2 regions of the Streptomyces sp. 135 genome follow, and region 1 is predicted to be linked to the other one. Evidence: predicted binding sites of a transcription regulator. Region 1 holds the regulator's gene; the other holds the start of a gene.
The links. The regulator HrcA, encoded in region 1, represses chaperone genes, less so after heat shock. The targets are predictions, from matches to a motif close to TTNGCACTCNGNNNNNCNGAGTGCNAA.
Positions count from the first base shown of each region.

Region 2: the regulator HrcA is predicted to act here: its motif matches at 3,109-3,135, upstream of groL (chaperonin GroEL).

Region 1 is NZ_CP075691.1:2,865,962-2,874,651, reverse strand. It holds gene hemW (radical SAM family heme chaperone HemW) at 1-1,102, shown strand, start outside; gene KKZ08_RS12970 (DUF3097 domain-containing protein) at 1,254-2,129, opposite strand; gene KKZ08_RS12965 (MBL fold metallo-hydrolase) at 2,165-2,899, opposite strand; gene hrcA (heat-inducible transcriptional repressor HrcA) at 3,101-4,117, shown strand; gene dnaJ (molecular chaperone DnaJ) at 4,118-5,257, shown strand; gene KKZ08_RS12950 (nitronate monooxygenase) at 5,493-6,566, shown strand; gene KKZ08_RS12945 (16S rRNA (uracil(1498)-N(3))-methyltransferase) at 6,563-7,303, shown strand; gene KKZ08_RS12940 (hypothetical protein) at 7,382-7,996, shown strand; partial or broken gene KKZ08_RS12935 (S41 family peptidase) at 8,078-8,690, shown strand, end outside.
Region 2 is NZ_CP075691.1:3,892,091-3,900,780, forward strand. It holds gene KKZ08_RS17420 (hypothetical protein) at 1-363, shown strand, start outside; gene KKZ08_RS17425 (Uma2 family endonuclease) at 423-1,097, shown strand; gene groL (chaperonin GroEL) at 1,318-2,943, opposite strand; gene KKZ08_RS17435 (cold-shock protein) at 3,289-3,492, opposite strand; gene KKZ08_RS17440 (ubiquitin-like small modifier protein 1) at 3,912-4,187, opposite strand; gene thrC (threonine synthase) at 4,256-5,551, opposite strand; SAM riboswitch class I at 5,569-5,697, opposite strand; gene KKZ08_RS17450 (glucosyl-3-phosphoglycerate synthase) at 5,860-6,813, shown strand; gene KKZ08_RS17455 (trehalose-6-phosphate synthase) at 6,865-8,283, shown strand; gene otsB (trehalose-phosphatase) at 8,273-8,690, opposite strand, start outside.

The sequences.
Region 1 (8,690 bases):
CTACTGCGACTTCAACACCTACACCGCCACCGAGCTGCGCGGCTCCGGCGGTGTGCTCGCCTCCCGCGACAACTACGCCGACACCCTGACCGACGAGGTGCGGCTCGCCCGGAAGGTCCTCGGCGACGACCCGCGGCCCGTGCGGACCGTCTTCGTGGGGGGCGGTACGCCGACGCTGCTGGCGGCGGGGGATCTCGTACGGATGCTGGCGGCCGTACGGGACGAGTTCGGTCTCGCGGACGACGCGGAGATCACGACCGAGGCGAATCCGGAGTCGGTCGACGAGGCGTATCTGGCGGAGCTGCGGGAGGGCGGGTTCAACCGCGTCTCGTTCGGCATGCAGAGCGCGAAGCAGCATGTGCTGAAGGTGCTCGACCGTACGCATACGCCGGGGCGGCCCGAGGCGTGCGTCGCCGAGGCGCGGGCGGCCGGCTTCGACCATGTGAACCTCGACCTGATCTACGGCACCCCGGGCGAGACGGACGACGACTGGCGCGCCACGCTGGACGCGGCGATCGGCGCCGGACCGGACCACGTCAGCGCCTACGCGCTGATCGTCGAGGAGGGCACGCAGCTCGCGCGGCGGATCCGGCGCGGGGAGGTGCCGATGACCGACGACGACGTCCACGCGGACCGGTACCTCATCGCCGACGAGGTCCTTGGGCGGGCGGGCTTCTCGTGGTACGAGGTGTCCAACTGGGCCACGTCCGAGGCGGGGCGCTGCCTGCACAACGAGCTGTACTGGCGCGGCGCCGACTGGTGGGGGGCCGGGCCGGGCGCGCACAGCCATGCGGGCGGTGTGCGGTGGTGGAACGTGAAGCATCCCGGGGCGTACGCGGCGGCTCTGGCGGGCGGCCGATCGCCCGGCGCCGGACGTGAGGTCCTCTCCGAGGAGGACCGGCGGGTGGAGCGGATCCTGCTGGAGCTGCGGCTGGTGGAGGGCTGCCCGCTGACTCTGCTGAAGGAGGCCGGGCTCGCCGCCTCGCGCAAGGCGCGGGACGAGGGGCTGCTGGAGGCGGTGCCGTACGCGGCGGGGCGGGCGGTGCTGACGTTGCGGGGGCGGTTGTTGGCGGACGCGGTGGTTCGTGACCTGGTGGATTAGCGGCGCCGGGTGCTGGGCTGCGGGGCACACAACCGGCGGTGAGCCCGTCCCGCCCGGCTGCGCCGCCCGGCAGCCGTCTCCCACCCACCCGCTCGTTTGATCGGCAGCCGACCAGTCCCCCAATCCACACACCCAGCAGCCGACCCGCCCGCTACGGATGCGTCACGAAGTCGATCAGTTCTTCCACCCTGCCCAGCAGCTCCGGCTGGAGGTCCTTGTAGCTGCGTACCGAGCCGAGGATCCGCTGCCACGCCGCCCCCGTGTTCTCCGGCCACCCCAGCGCCCGGCACACGCCCCTCTTCCAGTCCTGCCCCCGTGGCACCCGCGGCCACGCCTCGATGCCCACCGAGGACGGCTTCACCGCCTCCCACACGTCGATGTAGGGGTGGCCGACGACCAAGGCGTGATCGCTGCCGATCTCCGCGGCGATGCGGGACTCCTTGGAGCCGGGGACCAGGTGGTCCACGAGGACGCCGAGCCGCGCGTCGGGGCCGGGCGAGAATTCGGCGACGATCGCGGGAAGGTCGTCGATGCCCTCCAGGTACTCGACGACGACGCCCTCGATGCGCAGGTCGTCGCCCCAGACCCGCTCGACCAGTTCGGCGTCGTGGCGGCCCTCGACGTAGATGCGTCCCGCGCGGGCGACCCTGGCCCGCGCCCCGGGCACGGCCACCGAACCGGAGGCGGTGCGCGAGGGACGTACCGTCGCACCCGCACCCGCACCCGGCCGGACCAGCGTGACCGGCCTGCCCTCCAGGAGGAACCCCCGCGGCTCCATGGGGAAGACGCGGTGCTTGCCGAAGCGGTCCTCCAGGGTCACCGTCGGGCCCTGCGCGGTCTTCTCGCAGCGGATCACCGCCCCGCAGAAACCGGTGCTCAACTCCTCCACCACGAGGCCGGCGTCCGCCGCCACCTCCGGTACGGGCTTCGACTTCTTCCAGGGGGGCGTGAGATCGGCGGAGTACAGACGGCGCTGCGGGCCCGGAGGGCCCTCGGAGGGGTGGTGGCGGGAGACGGGTGGGCGCATTCCGCCGACGATAGGAAGAGGCGGCAGGGCATCCCTTACGACACGCCGAAACGGGCCGCCAGTGTGGCGCGCTGCGCACGGACAAAAGCCGCATCCACCACCGCACCGTGCCCCGGCACATACCGCGCGCCCTCACCGCCCAGGCCGAGGAGCCGGTCCAGCGCCGCCGGCCACCGCGCGGGCACCGCGTCGGGACCGGCCTGCGGTTCGCCCGACTCCTCGACCAGATCCCCGCAGAAGACGATCTCCGGCTCGCCGTCCGCGCCGGGGACCAGGACCGCCAGGTCGTGGCCCGAGTGGCCGGGGCCGACGTTCGCGAGGAGGACCTGGACGCCGCCGAGGTCCAGCGTCCACTCCCCGCACACCAGGTGGTGCGGGTGGACCAGGAGATCGGTCGCTTCCGCCGCCGCCCGCGGGTCCACGCCGTGGCGCACCGCGTCCGCGCACAGCTCGTCGCGGCCCTTGGCGAAGACCGTGTCGATGCCCACGGCCCCGTACACCTCCACGCCCGCGAAGGCCGCGGCGCCGAGGACATGGTCGAAGTGCGGATGCGTCAGAGCGAGATGCGTCACGCGGCGACCGCCGCCGAGGATCTCCCTGGCCCGGGTGCGCAGCGCCGCGCCCTCGGCCAGGCTCGACCCGGCCTCGACCATCAGGGCCGCCCCGTCACCGACGACGAGCCCCGCCGTGCAGTCCCACACCGGCAGGCGGCACCGCCCCACGCGCGGTGCGAGCCGCTCCCAGCCCGCCGCTTCCCATGCCGGCTCCACGTCCATACGGTGACGCTAACCGGTGCGGCGGCGCCTGGCATGACCAACCAGCCGCCGGGCATGAGCAACGGGGTCCGGGTCCGGCCTTGCCGGGTCCGTACCCGACGCCCGTACACTGACCCTTTGACAGGCTGGCACTCACCCGCGTTGAGTGCCAGGCAGGGGATCACCGCGACGGATGACGTGCTGGAGGTGTGCGCGATGCTCAGTGAACGCAGGCTCGAAGTGCTGCGCGCCATCGTCCACGACTATGTCGGGACGGAGGAGCCGGTCGGCTCCAAGGCGCTCACCGAGCGGCACAGTCTCGGCGTCTCCCCGGCCACGGTGCGCAACGACATGGCGGCGCTGGAGGAGGAAGGGTTCATCGCCCAGCCCCACACCAGCGCGGGGCGCATCCCGACGGACAAGGGCTACCGCCTGTTCGTCGACAAGCTCGCCGGCGTCAAGCCGATGACGGCCCCCGAGCGGCGCGCCATCCAGAACTTCCTCGACGGCGCCGTCGATCTGGACGACGTCGTGGGGCGCACGGTTCGGCTGCTCGCGCAGCTGACCCGGCAGGTCGCCGTCGTGCAGTACCCCTCGCTGACGCGGTCGACCGTGCGGCACGTGGAGCTGCTCTCGCTCGCTCCCGCGCGCCTGATGCTCGTCCTGATCACGGACACCGGCCGGGTCGAGCAGCGCATGATCGACTGTCCGGCGCCCTTCGGGGAGACGTCGCTCGCGGATCTGCGGGCGCGGCTCAACAGCAGGGTCGCGGGCCGCCGCTTCGCGGACGTCCCGCAGCTGGTGCAGGACCTGCCCGAGGCCTTCGAGGCCGAGGACCGCGGCACCGTCTCGACGGTGCTCTCCACCCTCCTCGAAACGCTGGTCGAGGAGACCGAGGAGCGGCTGATGATCGGCGGCACCGCCAATCTCACCCGCTTCGGACATGACTTTCCCCTCACGATCCGCCCCGTTCTCGAGGCCCTTGAGGAGCAGGTCGTGCTCCTCAAGTTGCTTGGCGAGGCGACGGATTCGGGCATGACCGTACGGATCGGTCATGAGAACGCCCATGAGGGCCTCAGCTCCACGTCCGTGGTCTCGGTCGGCTACGGTTCGGGCAGCGAGGCAGTCGCCAAACTAGGCGTGGTCGGACCGACCCGCATGGACTATCCGGGAACGATGGGAGCAGTACGCGCAGTGGCACGTTACGTCGGACAGATCCTGGCGGAGTCGTAAGTGGCCACGGACTACTACGCCGTACTCGGCGTGCGCCGCGACGCTTCCCAGGACGAGATCAAGAAGGCCTTCCGGAGGCTGGCGCGTGAGCTTCACCCGGATGTGAATCCGGACCCGAAGACTCAGGAGCGCTTCAAGGAGATCAACGCCGCCTACGAGGTGTTGTCGGACCCGCAGAAGAAGCAGGTCTACGACCTCGGCGGCGACCCGCTGTCCCAGGCGGGCGGCGGCGGTGGCGCGGGCGGTTTCGGGGCCGGTGGCTTCGGCAACTTCTCCGACATCATGGACGCGTTCTTCGGGACGGCGTCGCAGCGGGGGCCGCGTTCGCGTACGCGTCGCGGCCAGGACGCCATGATCCGGCTGGAGATCGACCTCGACGAGGCCGCGTTCGGGACCACCAAGGACATCCAGGTCGACACGGCGGTCGTCTGTACGACCTGTAGCGGTGAGGGTGCCGCGCCGGGGACGTCCGCTCAGACGTGTGACATGTGCCGCGGTCGCGGTGAGGTGTCGCAGGTCACGCGGTCCTTCCTCGGCCAGGTCATGACCTCGCGGCCCTGTCCGCAGTGTCAGGGCTTCGGCACCGTCGTGCCGACGCCGTGCCCCGAGTGCGCCGGTGACGGCCGCATCCGGTCGCGGCGGACGCTGACGGTGAAGATCCCCGCGGGTGTCGACAACGGGACCAGGATCCAGCTCGCCGGTGAGGGTGAGGTCGGGCCCGGTGGCGGTCCCGCCGGTGACCTGTACGTGGAGATCCACGAGTTGCCGCACGCCGTCTTCCAGCGGCGCGGTGACGATCTGCACTGCACGGTCACCATTCCGATGACCGCGGCGGCGCTCGGTACGAAGGTGCCGCTGGAGACGCTGGACGGGCTGGAGGAGATCGACATCCGGCCGGGTACGCAGTCCGGTCAGTCGGTGCCGCTGCACGGGCGTGGTGTCACGCATCTGCGGGGCGGTGGGCGCGGTGACCTCATCGTGCACGTCGAGGTCCTTACGCCGACCAAGCTCGACGCCGAGCAGGAGCGGGTGCTGCGGGAGCTGGCGCAGATGCGGGGTGAGGAGCGGCCTACGGGGCAGTTCCAGCCCGGGCAGCAGGGGTTGTTCTCCCGGCTGAAGGACGCGTTCAACGGGCGGTAGCGCCTTGGGCGGTGCCGGCTCTGTTGTTCGTTCGTCCGCGGGTCGTGGGGGCTGGTCGCGCAGTTCCCCGCGCCCCTGAAGACAGGCGTCCCGCGCCCCGTCAGGGGCGCGGGGAACTGCGCGAGCGGGCCGAGACGGCCGGTAGTCGCCGACGGGGGACCGTGGGCAGACGGGGGCGCGTGCGCCGGGCGCAGGGCGATTCGGTCGCCCGCGCAGGGCGTGGCACGATGCGTGCATGTCCTCCGCACTGACCGATCTCTGCCGCCATCCGATCGTGCAGGCCCCCATGGCGGGCGGCGCGTCCTGCCCCCGGTTGGCCGCGGCCGTCTGTGAGGGCGGCGCCCTGGGCTTTCTCGCCGCCGGGTACAAGACCGCCGACGGGATGTACCAGGAGATCAAGCAGCTGCGGGGCCTGACCTCGCGGCCCTTCGGCGTCAATCTCTTCATGCCGCAGCCCGACACCGCGGACGCCGCCGCGATCGACGTCTACCGCAGCCAGCTCGCCGGTGAGGCCACCTGGTACGAGACGCAGCTCGGCGACCCGGACAGCGGGCGCGACGACGGGTACGACGCCAAGCTCGCCATCCTGCTCGACGACCCGGTGCCGGTCGTCTCCTTCACCTTCGGGTGCCCCACCCGCGACGTGCTCGACTCCTTCGCCCGCGTCGGCACCCTCACCGTCGTCACCGTCACCACACCGGAGGAGGCGCAGACCGCCCAGTGGGCCGGCGCCGACGCCGTGTGCGTGCAGGGCGTCGAGGCGGGCGGCCACCAGGGCACCCACCGCGACAACCCCGAGGCCGACGGCGCCGGGATCGGGCTGCTCTCCCTCATCACGCAGATCCGCGAGACCGTGCAGATCCCCCTGGTCGCCACCGGCGGCCTGATGCGCGGCGCGCAGATCGCCGCGGTGCTCGCGGCGGGCGCGGACGCCGCGCAGCTCGGCACGGCGTTCCTGGTCACGCCCGAGTCGGGCGCCCACACCCTGCACAAGCAGGCCATGACCAACCCGTTGTTCGTGCGGACCGAGCTGACCCGGGCGTTCTCCGGGCGGCCCGCGCGCGGCCTCGTCAACCGCTTCATGCGCGAGCACGGCCCGTACGCCCCCGCCGCCTACCCCCAGGTGCACCACCTGACCAGCGGCCTGCGCAAGGCCGCCGCGAAGGCCGGTGACGCGCAGGGCATGGCGCTCTGGGCGGGGCAGGGCCACCGGCTCGCCAGGGAGCTGCCCGCCGGACAGCTCGTGGAGGTCCTCGCGGCCGAACTGGCCGACGCCACGGACGCGTTGACGCGCGGGGGCGAGGCGTGACCGCCCCCGTCTTCGTCGTCGAACACTTCGACGCGCCCGCCGACGGGCGGTACGTGCTGGACGGCCCCGAAGGGCGCCACGCCGTCTCGGTGAAGCGGCTGCGCGCCGGTGAGGACGTCGTCCTGACCGACGGCGCCGGACGGTGGGCGCACTGCGTGGTCCTCGACACCGAGGGCAAGGACCGGCTCGTCGTACGGATGGACTCCGTGACCGAGGAGCCCGAGGAGTCGCCCCGCATCACCGTCGTCCAGGCGCTGCCCAAGGGCGACCGAGGGGAACTCGCCGTCGAGACCATGACGGAGACCGGCGTGGACGCGGTCGTGCCGTGGACCGCGGCGCGCTGCATCACGCAGTGGAAGGGCGAGCGCGGCCTGAAGGCGCTCGCCAAGTGGCGGGCGACCGCGCGCGAGGCGGGCAAGCAGTCGCGCCGGGTGCGCTTCCCCGAGGTCGCGGACGCGGCGTCCACCAAGCAGGTCGCCGCCCTCCTCGCGGGCGCCGACTTCGCGGCCGTCCTGCACGAGGAGGGCAGCGAGCCGCTGGCCACCGCCGAACTCCCGGCGAGCGGACGGATCGTGCTCGTCGTCGGGCCCGAAGGGGGCGTCTCCCCGGACGAGTTGGCGGTTTTCGCCGAGGCGGGCGCGAAGCCGTACCGCCTCGGACGCAGTGTGCTGCGCACCTCGACCGCGGGGACCGCGGCGACCGCGCTGCTCCTCGGCCGCACGGGCCGCTGGTCCTGACCGCGGCTGCGGGCCCCGGTCGCCGGATGGCCGCAAGCGGTCTACCGCCCCCGCACGGAGGGTGGCACTCTGCCGTGTATGGGGGCATTGAGGCGACTACGGCAACGGAACGCATGGCAACGGCGTACGCCGATCCTGTACGCCGTCGGGCTCGCCGGCGCCGCCGCGCTCGGCGTCACCGCGTGCGACCCCGCGAACGGCGGTCTGAACACCGCGGCGGTCGCGCTCACCACCGACCGGATGGGCACCAAGGAGCTGGAGCGCCAGAAGCTCGACGTGGCATGGCTCAGCTGCACCGCCCGCTACCAGGACCGGGTGACACCCAAGAGCGGCGAGCCCACGGAGAAGGCCGTCGTGGAGGTGGACTGCCAGGGCGAGTCCGGCGGCAACGACGGCAACAAAGACATCACCATCAAGGGCAAGGTGTCCTCCCTCGTCGACGGCCGCTGCGTACGCGGCGACCTCACCGCCAAGGTCGACGGCAAGCAGTGGTTCAAGGCCGACGTGCTCGGCAACTGCGGTGCCGGCGACGGTGACGGCGGGAGCCCGACCCCGCCCGGCTCCTCCCACCAGCCGCCCTCCCAGCCGCCGCCCTCCCACGACCGGCCCGAGCCCCGCCCCACCGTGACCGTGACGGTGACCGTCACGCCCGCCCCGCCGCCCCCGACCTGCGACTGCGCGCCGGGGAAGTGACGTGGCCCGCCGGGCGGCCGCCCCGGCCGAAGTGATCCGAACCGCTTCCGGGCCGCGTGGCGCCTGCCTAGGCTGGTCGGTGTGACACAGACTGCGTACCTCCGGTATCCGCACATCCAAGGCGAGTTGGCCACGTTCACGGCTGAGGACGACGTCTGGGTCGCCCCCCTCGACGGGGGCCGCGCCTGGCGGGTCAGCGCCGACAACGTGCCCGTCGACCACCCCCGCATCTCCCCGGACGGCACCACCGTCGCCTGGACGTCCACCCGTGACGGTTCGCCCGAGGTGCACATCGCGCCCGTCGACGGCGGCCCCTCCAAGAGGCTGACGCACTGGGGCACTTGGAAGACGGGCGTGCGCGGCTGGACCCCCGACGGGCAGGTCCTCGCGGTCTCCGCCGCGGGCCAGGCCGCACCGAGCCGCAGCTGGGCGCGGGCCGTGCCGCTGGACGGCGGCCCCGCGACCACCCTGCCCTACGGCCTGGTCGGCGACGCCACGCACGGCCCCGACGGGCAGGTCCTGCTGGTCTCCGCCCCCATGGGACGCGAGGCCGCCCGGTGGAAGCGGTATCGGGGCGGCACCGCGGGCAAGCTGTGGATCCGCGAGGCGGCGGACACCGAGTTCGTACGCCTCCACGAAGAGCTCGACGGGAACATCGAGTACCCGCTCTGGGTGGGGGAGCGGATCGCCTTCC
Region 2 (8,690 bases), 1.0 Mb from region 1:
CGCCTCGAACCGCAGGTCACGCAGTGGTTCGCGCGCGGCGCCACCGAGCCGGACATCCTGCGCGCCCTGACCACGGGGCTCCCCACCCCCGTCCACAGCCCCGCCGCGCTGGTCCGCAGCCGCCTGACCTCCAAGCTGCCCCCGGAACCCCCACCGCCCCGCCCCGCCCCACTCCGCTTCCTGGAATGCAGCCACTGCGGAGCCCCGGGCCGCCCCGAGGCCCTCCCAGGCGGCACCTGCGGCCCCTGCCGAGGCGAACCGACGCCCACCACGGCAGCGGTCCTACTCCCAGAGGCCGTCCGCGCCCACGTGACGGCGCTCCGCACCGCCGCCAACTCTCCCCACGAAAGGACACACGCATGAACGCTTCCACGGTCCGACGACATAGGTCCGGGGCACGATGGAAGGGAGGAGGCACCACCATGACCCCTGGCACCGATGAACGCCCGCAGATGTCCGTTGAGGAGTTCGAGGAACTGGCCCGCCGCGCTCCCGAGACCGTGTCGCTCGAATTCCTCGGCGGCAGGGTGTCCGTCAAGCACGGCCCGATCTGCGTCGAGGACTTCGAGGAACTCGCCCGCGTGGCCCCCGAAACGGTCACGCTCGAACTGATCAACGGAAAGCTAGAGGTCAAGCCCGTGCCGGACGGCGACCACGGCGAGATCATCATGTGGCTGCTGCGCCAGTGCATGATGCAGCGACCCGAACTCGCCCTGTATCCCGAACAGGGCCTGCGCATCGACACGTACCGGAAGGGGTGCATCAAGCCCGACGGGGCCCTGGCACCCGTCGGCTACTTCGCCGGGCAGGACGAGTGGGCGTCCCCCGAAGGCGTCCTGATGACCGTCGAGGTCACGTCCGGCGACCGCGACACCGAACGCCGCGACCGCCAAGAGAAGCCGCGCGCCTACGCCTATGCCGGCATCCCCGTCTACCTCCTCATCGACCGGGACAACGACACCGTGGTCGTCCACAGCGCCCCGCAGAACGGCGTCTACCAGAACCGCCGCCCGTACCACTACGGCTCCACGGTCCGTCTCCCCTCACCCGTCGCCATCACCCTGGAAACCGAGAAGCTGAAGGACTACGTCACCTGACCATGAAGGAAACCGCCCACCTCTTACGCAGCGCCGAGAACACGAGCCGTCTGCTGGCATCCATCGAACGTCTGGAAAGGGGCGGCGGTACGGTCCGGAAACTCGCCGATCGGGACCCCGAGCCAGCCTCCACGGAAACGCCCGAGGGCGGCACCCCTTCCTGAGAAGGAGTGCCGCCCTCGAAACGTGAACGTCAGGACAGTGATCGACCAGAGGTCGATCAGAAGTCCATGTCACCGCCCGGCATGCCGCCGCCGGCCGGGGCAGCGCCCGCCTTCTCCGGCTTGTCGGCGATGACGGCCTCGGTGGTGAGGAACAGCGCGGCGATGGAGGCCGCGTTCTGCAGGGCGGAGCGCGTCACCTTCGCCGGGTCGAGGATGCCCTCGGCGATCATGTCGACGTACTCACCGGTCGCGGCGTTCAGACCGTGGCCGACCGTCAGGTTCCGCACCTTCTCGACGACGACGCCGCCCTCGAGGCCGGCGTTGACGGCGATCTGCTTCAGCGGGGCCTCGAGGGCCAGCTTCACAGCGGCGGCACCGGTGGCCTCGTCGCCTTCGAGCTCCAGCTTCTCGAAGACCTGGGTGGCCTGGAGCAGGGCCACGCCACCACCGGCGACGATGCCCTCCTCGACGGCCGCCTTCGCGTTGCGAACGGCGTCCTCGATGCGGTGCTTGCGCTCCTTGAGCTCGACCTCGGTCGCGGCACCGGCCTTGATGACCGCAACACCGCCGGCGAGCTTCGCCAGGCGCTCCTGCAGCTTCTCGCGGTCGTAGTCGCTGTCCGAGTTCTCGATCTCGGCGCGGATCTGGTTGACGCGGCCCTGGACCTGGTCGCTGTCACCGGCACCGTCGACGATGGTCGTCTCGTCCTTGGTGATGACGACCTTGCGGGCGCGGCCGAGCAGGTCGAGACCGGCGTTCTCCAGCTTGAGGCCGACCTCCTCGGAGATGACGGTGCCACCGGTGAGGATGGCGATGTCGCCGAGCATGGCCTTGCGGCGGTCACCGAAGCCCGGGGCCTTGACGGCGACGGACTTGAAGGTGCCACGGATCTTGTTGACGACCAGGGTCGACAGGGCCTCGCCCTCGACGTCCTCGGCGATGATCAGCAGCGGCTTGCCGGACTGCATGACCTTCTCGAGGAGCGGAAGGAGGTCCTTCACGTTCGAGATCTTGGAGTTGACGATCAGGATGTACGGGTCGTCGAGCGACGCCTCCATACGCTCCATGTCGGTGGCGAAGTACGCCGAGATGTAGCCCTTGTCGAAGCGCATACCCTCGGTGAGCTCCAGCTCCAGACCGAAGGTCTGGGACTCCTCGACGGTGATGACGCCTTCCTTGCCGACCTTGTCCATGGCCTCGGCGATGAGCTCGCCGATCTGGGTGTCGGCGGCGGAGATGGAGGCCGTCGAAGCGATCTGCTCCTTGGTCTCGACATCCTTCGCCTGCTCGAGGAGGGCGCCGGAGACGGCCTCGACGGCCTTCTCGATGCCGCGCTTCAGAGCCATCGGGTTGGCACCGGCGGCCACGTTGCGCAGACCCTCGCGCACCAGGGCCTGGGCCAGGACGGTCGCGGTCGTCGTGCCGTCACCGGCGACGTCGTCCGTCTTCTTCGCGACCTCCTTGACCAGCTCGGCGCCGATCTTCTCGTACGGGTCCTCGAGCTCGATCTCCTTGGCGATGGAGACACCATCGTTGGTGATCGTGGGGGCGCCCCACTTCTTCTCGAGGACGACGTTGCGACCCTTGGGGCCCAGGGTCACCTTGACGGCGTCGGCGAGCTGGTTCATGCCGCGCTCGAGGCCGCGCCGTGCCTCCTCGTCGAACGCGATGATCTTGGCCATGTGAAGTGGTCCTCCCGGACGATGGGGGTCCCCCCTGCTCCCGCAAGGAGCTTGGGGGAGGAAACGCATCAAACGGATCGTGCTGGCGCCCGCGACGGACGGACCGTGTGCCGTGTGGTTCCTTGCCCCACGCGGCCCTCGGACCTCACCGACCCGACCCAAGTTCTGTCACTCTCACTCGTAGAGTGCTAAGCCCAATGATTAGCACTCGACCCCTGCGAGTGCAAGCGCCTCTCCCGGATCTCCGGGTCATGCCGGGGCGCGACCGGGCGCACACGAGGGGCCCGTACCCCAGTGGGATACGAGCCCCTCGCGATGCTTGCTTCGGTGGTCGATCGCGCCGAGCTAGACGGCGAGCTTGACCATGTCCGCCTGCGGACCCTTCTGGCCCTGCGAGATCTCGAACTCGACTCGCTGACCTTCTTCAAGGGTGCGGTAGCCGTCCATCTGGATCGCGCTGTAGTGGACGAAAACATCCGCACCACCGTCGACCGCGATGAAGCCGTACCCCTTCTCCGCGTTGAACCACTTGACGGTGCCCTGAGCCATGCCTAACTCCCCTATTACTGGCCCTTGCACAGGACCGCACTTCGCGGACCCGGGTCAGACCTCACTCCCATGGATGGGGGTGTGCGCCGGAACGCGTCGACCGCCGCTGAATGTATCTGTCCAACTGCCGTCTGCAACAGGTCAGTCGGACGAGAATTCTGGGCACGCCCAATCGGCGATATGCGGAGAATTCGCCGGAATCCAGGGCAAGTCGGGCCAGTCAAATGCCACGAAAGGCTCAAAGAGGCGGCTCGCTTTGGCTACTTCTTGTCGGCCCCGGGCCGACTTCGTATATGCACTCGGCACAAACGGCGAAGCAGCTTTCCCAACTGTACCGCGCTCAACCATGCAGAATTGCCCCCTCCGTTTGTGAGCGGGAGAGGGCAATTCAGATTACGCAGGGAACTTGCGGAAAAGGATCACCCGCCGGCGACCGCCGGAATGATCGACACGCCCGCGCCGTCCGGAGTGGCCGTCTCCAGGCCCTGCTCGAAGCGGACGTCGTCGTCGTTGACGTACACGTTCACGAAGCGGCGCAGCTTGCCCTGGTCGTCCAGGACACGGGCGGCGATGCCGGTGTGGTTCTTCTCCAGGTCGGCGATGACCTCACCGAGGGTCGCCCCCTCGGCGGCAACCTCGGCCTGCCCGCCCGTGTAGGTACGCAGAATGGTGGGAATACGAACGTTCACGCTCATGGGGTTCACCTTTGAGATACGTGGAGTGGGCGCCCCTGGAAGGAGCGCGGGGAACTGCGCGGCGAGGACTAACCGGCCAGACCCGCGGAGCGGAACGCCTCAAGGCTGGGCTTGATCGTCGCGGTGGCCTGCGAAGTCTCAGCGACGGCGTCCAGCGTCTTCAGGCCATCTCCGGTGTTCAGCACCACCGTGGTGAGCGCCGGGTCGATGAGCCCCGCCTCGATCAGCTTCTTGGTGACGCCCACCGTCACACCCCCGGCGGTCTCCGCGAAGATCCCCTCCGTGCGCGCGAGCAGCTTGATCGCGTCGACGACCTGCTCGTCGTTCACGTCCTCCACCGCACCGCCCGTACGCCGCGCGATGTCGAGCACGTACGGCCCGTCGGCGGGGTTGCCGATGGCCAGCGACTTGGCGATGGTGTTCGGCTTCTGGGGGCGCACCACGTCGTGGCCGGCCTTGAACGCCGCCGACACCGGCGAGCAGCCCTCCGCCTGCGCGCCGAAGATCTTGTACGGCTTGTCGGCCACGAGGCCGAGCGCGATCAGCTCCTTGAGCCCCTTGTCGATCTTCGTGAGCTGCGAGCCCGAGGCGATCGGGATGACCAGCTGGTCGGGCAGCTCCCAGCCGAGCTGCTCGCAGATCTCGTACGCGAGGGTCTTGGAGCCCTCGCCGTAGTACGGCCGGAGGTTGACGTTGACGAAGCCCCAGCCCTCGCCCAGCGGGTCGCCGATCAGCTCGGAGCAGAAGCGGTTCACGTCGTCGTAGTTGCCCTCGATGCCGACCAGCTCGCCGCCGTAGACCGCGGCCATGACGACCTTGCCCTGCTCCAGGTCGTGCGGGATGAACACGCAGGAGCGGAAGCCCGCGCGGGCGGCGGCGGCACCGACGGCGCCCGCGAGGTTGCCGGTGGAGGAGCAGGAGAGCGTGGTGAAGCCGAAGGCCCTGGCCGCCTCCAGCGCCTGCGCGACGACGCGGTCCTTGAAGGAGTGCGTGGGGTTGCCGGAGTCGTCCTTGACGAACAACTTGCCCTGCTCGACGCCCAGTTCCCGCGCGAGGTTGTCGGCCTTGACGAGCTTGGTCCAGCCGGGGTTGAGGTTCGGCTTGTCGGCGACGTCGGCGGGGACGGGCAGCAGCGGGGCGTAGCGCCAGATGTTGGCGGGCCCGGCCTCGATCCGCTTGCGCAGGGCTTCCGGGTCGCCGAGGGGCAGGTCGTACGCGACTTCGAGGGGGCCGAAACACTCGGCGCAGGCGAAGATCGGGCCGAGCGGGAAGCGCGTTCCGCACTCGCGGCAGGAGAGACCCGAGGCGGGACCGAGGTCAACGGTCGGGGCGGGGGTTTCGGTGGCGACAGTCTGCACAGCCATGGAGGCGAGGCCCTTTCTCCTCATCTTCCCCGCGGCGCATCTCGCCGCGAGACGGAATTGGCACCTTCCCCACCGTGACCTCGCGGTCGGCGGGAGGGTTGCCGGGGCTTCAACGGGCCGTATCCCTCTGCCCCTCTGGATGAGCGGTATTCGATTGTGGGTTTCAGTTGTGGATCGTTGCCGATCACGCGACGGTGACCCCGACATGCGATGGTCACCGGCGTTGTTCAAGACTGTAACCGAAGCCCTGGACCCTTGAGATAGTCGTCCGAACCGCGAGATGGATCACATATGGGAGGACCCTGACCGTGCTGGAAGAGGTCGAGCGCTGGCTGAACAGGCGTTCCTGGTCGGTCGCCGACCGCCCCTTGGACCGGCTCGTCGCCGCCAAGCGCGCGTCCGGCGCCACGGTGAGCGTCGTGCTGCCCGCCCTCGACGAACAGGAGACGGTCGGCGCGATCGTCACCGAGATCCGCCGCGCGCTGATGGAGCGCGCCCCGCTCGTCGACGAGCTGGTGGTGATCGACTCCGGCTCCTCGGACCGCACGGCAGAGGTGGCCCGGAAGGCCGGCGCCAAGGTCGTCCACCGGGACGAGATCCTGCCGCGCGTCGCGCCGCTCCCCGGCAAGGGCGAGGTGCTGTGGCGCTCGCTGCTGGTGACGGGCGGCGACATCGTGGCGTTCGTCGACGCGGACCTCAGGGAGTTCTCCGCCGACTTCGTCTCGGGGATAGTCGGCCCGCTGCTGACCGACCCGGACGTGGCGTTCGTGAAGGCCATGTACGACCGGCCGCTCGGCGAGGCCGCCGGTCAGGGCGGCCGGGTGACGGAGCTGATGGCGCGGCCGCTGCTGAACATGCACTGGCCGCAGCTGGCCGGTTTCGTGCAGCCGCTCGGCGGTGAGTACGCGGCCCGCAGGTCCCTCCTTGAGCGGCTGCCGTTCCCCGTCGGATACGGCGTGGAGCTGGGGCTGCTCGTGGACGCGCTGCACACGGTGGGCCTGGACGCGCTGGCGCAGGTCGACGTCGGGGTGCGCAAGCACCGCCACCAGGACGGGCAGGCGCTCGGCCGGATGGCGGCGGCGATCTACCGGACGGCGCAGGTCCGGCTCGCGCGCGGACATCTCGTACGGCCCGAGCTGACGCAGTTCGAACGGGACGAGGAGGGCGGGCAGGGCTTCGTGCCGCGCACCCACGCCGTGGACACCGAGGAACGGCCGCCCATGACCGGCATCGCGGAGTACGCGCACCGACGCGTGGCGTGAGGCCGGGAACCGTACGTTTGCCCGCCGCCCGGACGGGCTACGTTTTGCCACATGGTGTCCGATCCGGCTCAGTCAGCAGCAGCGCAGGTACTCGTCGCGTCCAACCGCGGCCCCGTCTCGTACACAGTGGGAGAGGACGGTGAACTGACCGCCAAGCGCGGCGGCGGCGGCCTCGTCTCCGGCCTGAGCGCCATCGGCGACTCCTCCGAGGATCCCGCCGCCCTGTGGGTGTGCGCGGCGCTCTCCGAGGGCGACCGGGAGGCGGTGCGGCGCGGCGTCGGCGAGCCGGGCGTGCGGATGCTCGACGTCGACGCGGGCTCCCGCGAGGGCGTGCACGCCGCCGCGTACAACGGCATCGCCAACTCGGTCCTGTGGTTCGTCCACCACATGCTCTACCAGACGCCCCTGGAGCCGGTCTTCGGCCCGGAGTTCCGCGCGCAGTGGGCGGCGTACGAGACGTACAACCGCGCGTTCGCCCAGGCGCTGGCGGCCGAGGCGGCGCCCGGCGCGGCGGTCCTCGTGCAGGACTACCACCTGACGCTGGTCCCCGGCATGCTCCGCGAACTCCGCGAGGACCTGCGGATCGGCCACTTCTCGCACACCCCGTGGGCGCCCGCCGACTACTTCCGGATGCTGCCGGACGACGTGGCCGAGCAGGTGCTGCGCGGCATGCTCGGCGCCGACCGGCTGGGCTTCCTCACCAGCCGCTGGGCGGACGCGTTCACGGAGTGCTGCGTGCGCGTGCTCGGCGGGACGTCGGGGACGCGGATCGGGGTGCACGGCCTCGGCGCCGACGCCGACTTCCTGCGGGAGCGCTCGCGGCGCGAGGACGTCGAGGAGCGGATGGCGACGCTGCGGCGGCAGGTGGGCGAGGGCCGCAAGACGGTCGTGCGGGTGGACAGGACCGAGCTGTCCAAGAACATCGTGCGCGGCATGCACGCCTACCGCGAGCTCCTGGAGACCCGCCCCGAGTGGCGCGAGCGGGTCGTCCACATCGCCTTCGCCTACCCCTCGCGGCAGGACCTCGCGGTGTACCGCGACTACACCGCGGAGGTCTCACGCGTCGCCGACGAGATCAACTCCGCGTACGGCACGCCCGACTGGACGCCGGTGCTGCTGCACGTCGACGACGACTTCGCCCGCTCCCTCGCGGCGTACCGCCTCGCGGACGTGGCGCTGGTCAACCCCATCCGCGACGGCATGAACCTCGTCGCGAAGGAGGTGCCGGTGGTCTCCGACGAGGGCTGCGCGCTGGTGCTCTCGCGGGAGGCGGGTGCATACGAGGAGCTGGGCGAGGACGCGATCGGCGTCAACCCCTACGACGTCTCGGCCACGGCGGAGGCGTTGCACACCGGTCTTTCGATGCCGGCCGGGGAGCGGGCCGAGCGCACCAAGCGCCTCGCGGCGGCGGCGACGGCGCTGCCGCCGGCCCAGTGGTTCCTGGACCAGCTGCGGGCCCTCACCGGCTGACGGCCGCCGCGATCGACGACAGCAGTCCCACCACGCCCGCCGGGCCGTCCACCACCAGGTCGGCCCGGTCGGAGAGTTCGGCGACCTCCGCGCTGCCGCTGCACACCAGGAGGCCCGCCACGCCGTCCGAGCGGAGTTTCTCGACGGCGGCGAAGGCGGGCAGGTCGCCCAGGTCGTCGCCCGCGTAGAGCACGGACTCCGCGCCGACCTCGCGCAGGTAGGCGGCGAGGGCGACGCCCTTGTCCATGCCCGGCGGCCGCAGTTCGAGGACCATGCGGCCGGGCTCGACGATCAGGCCGTGCCGGGCGGCCAGCTCGGTGAGCGGTGCGCGCAGCGTGTCGTAGGCGGCCTGCGGGTCCTGCGCGCGGCGCGTGTGCACGGCGACGGCGCGGCCCTTCTCCTCTATC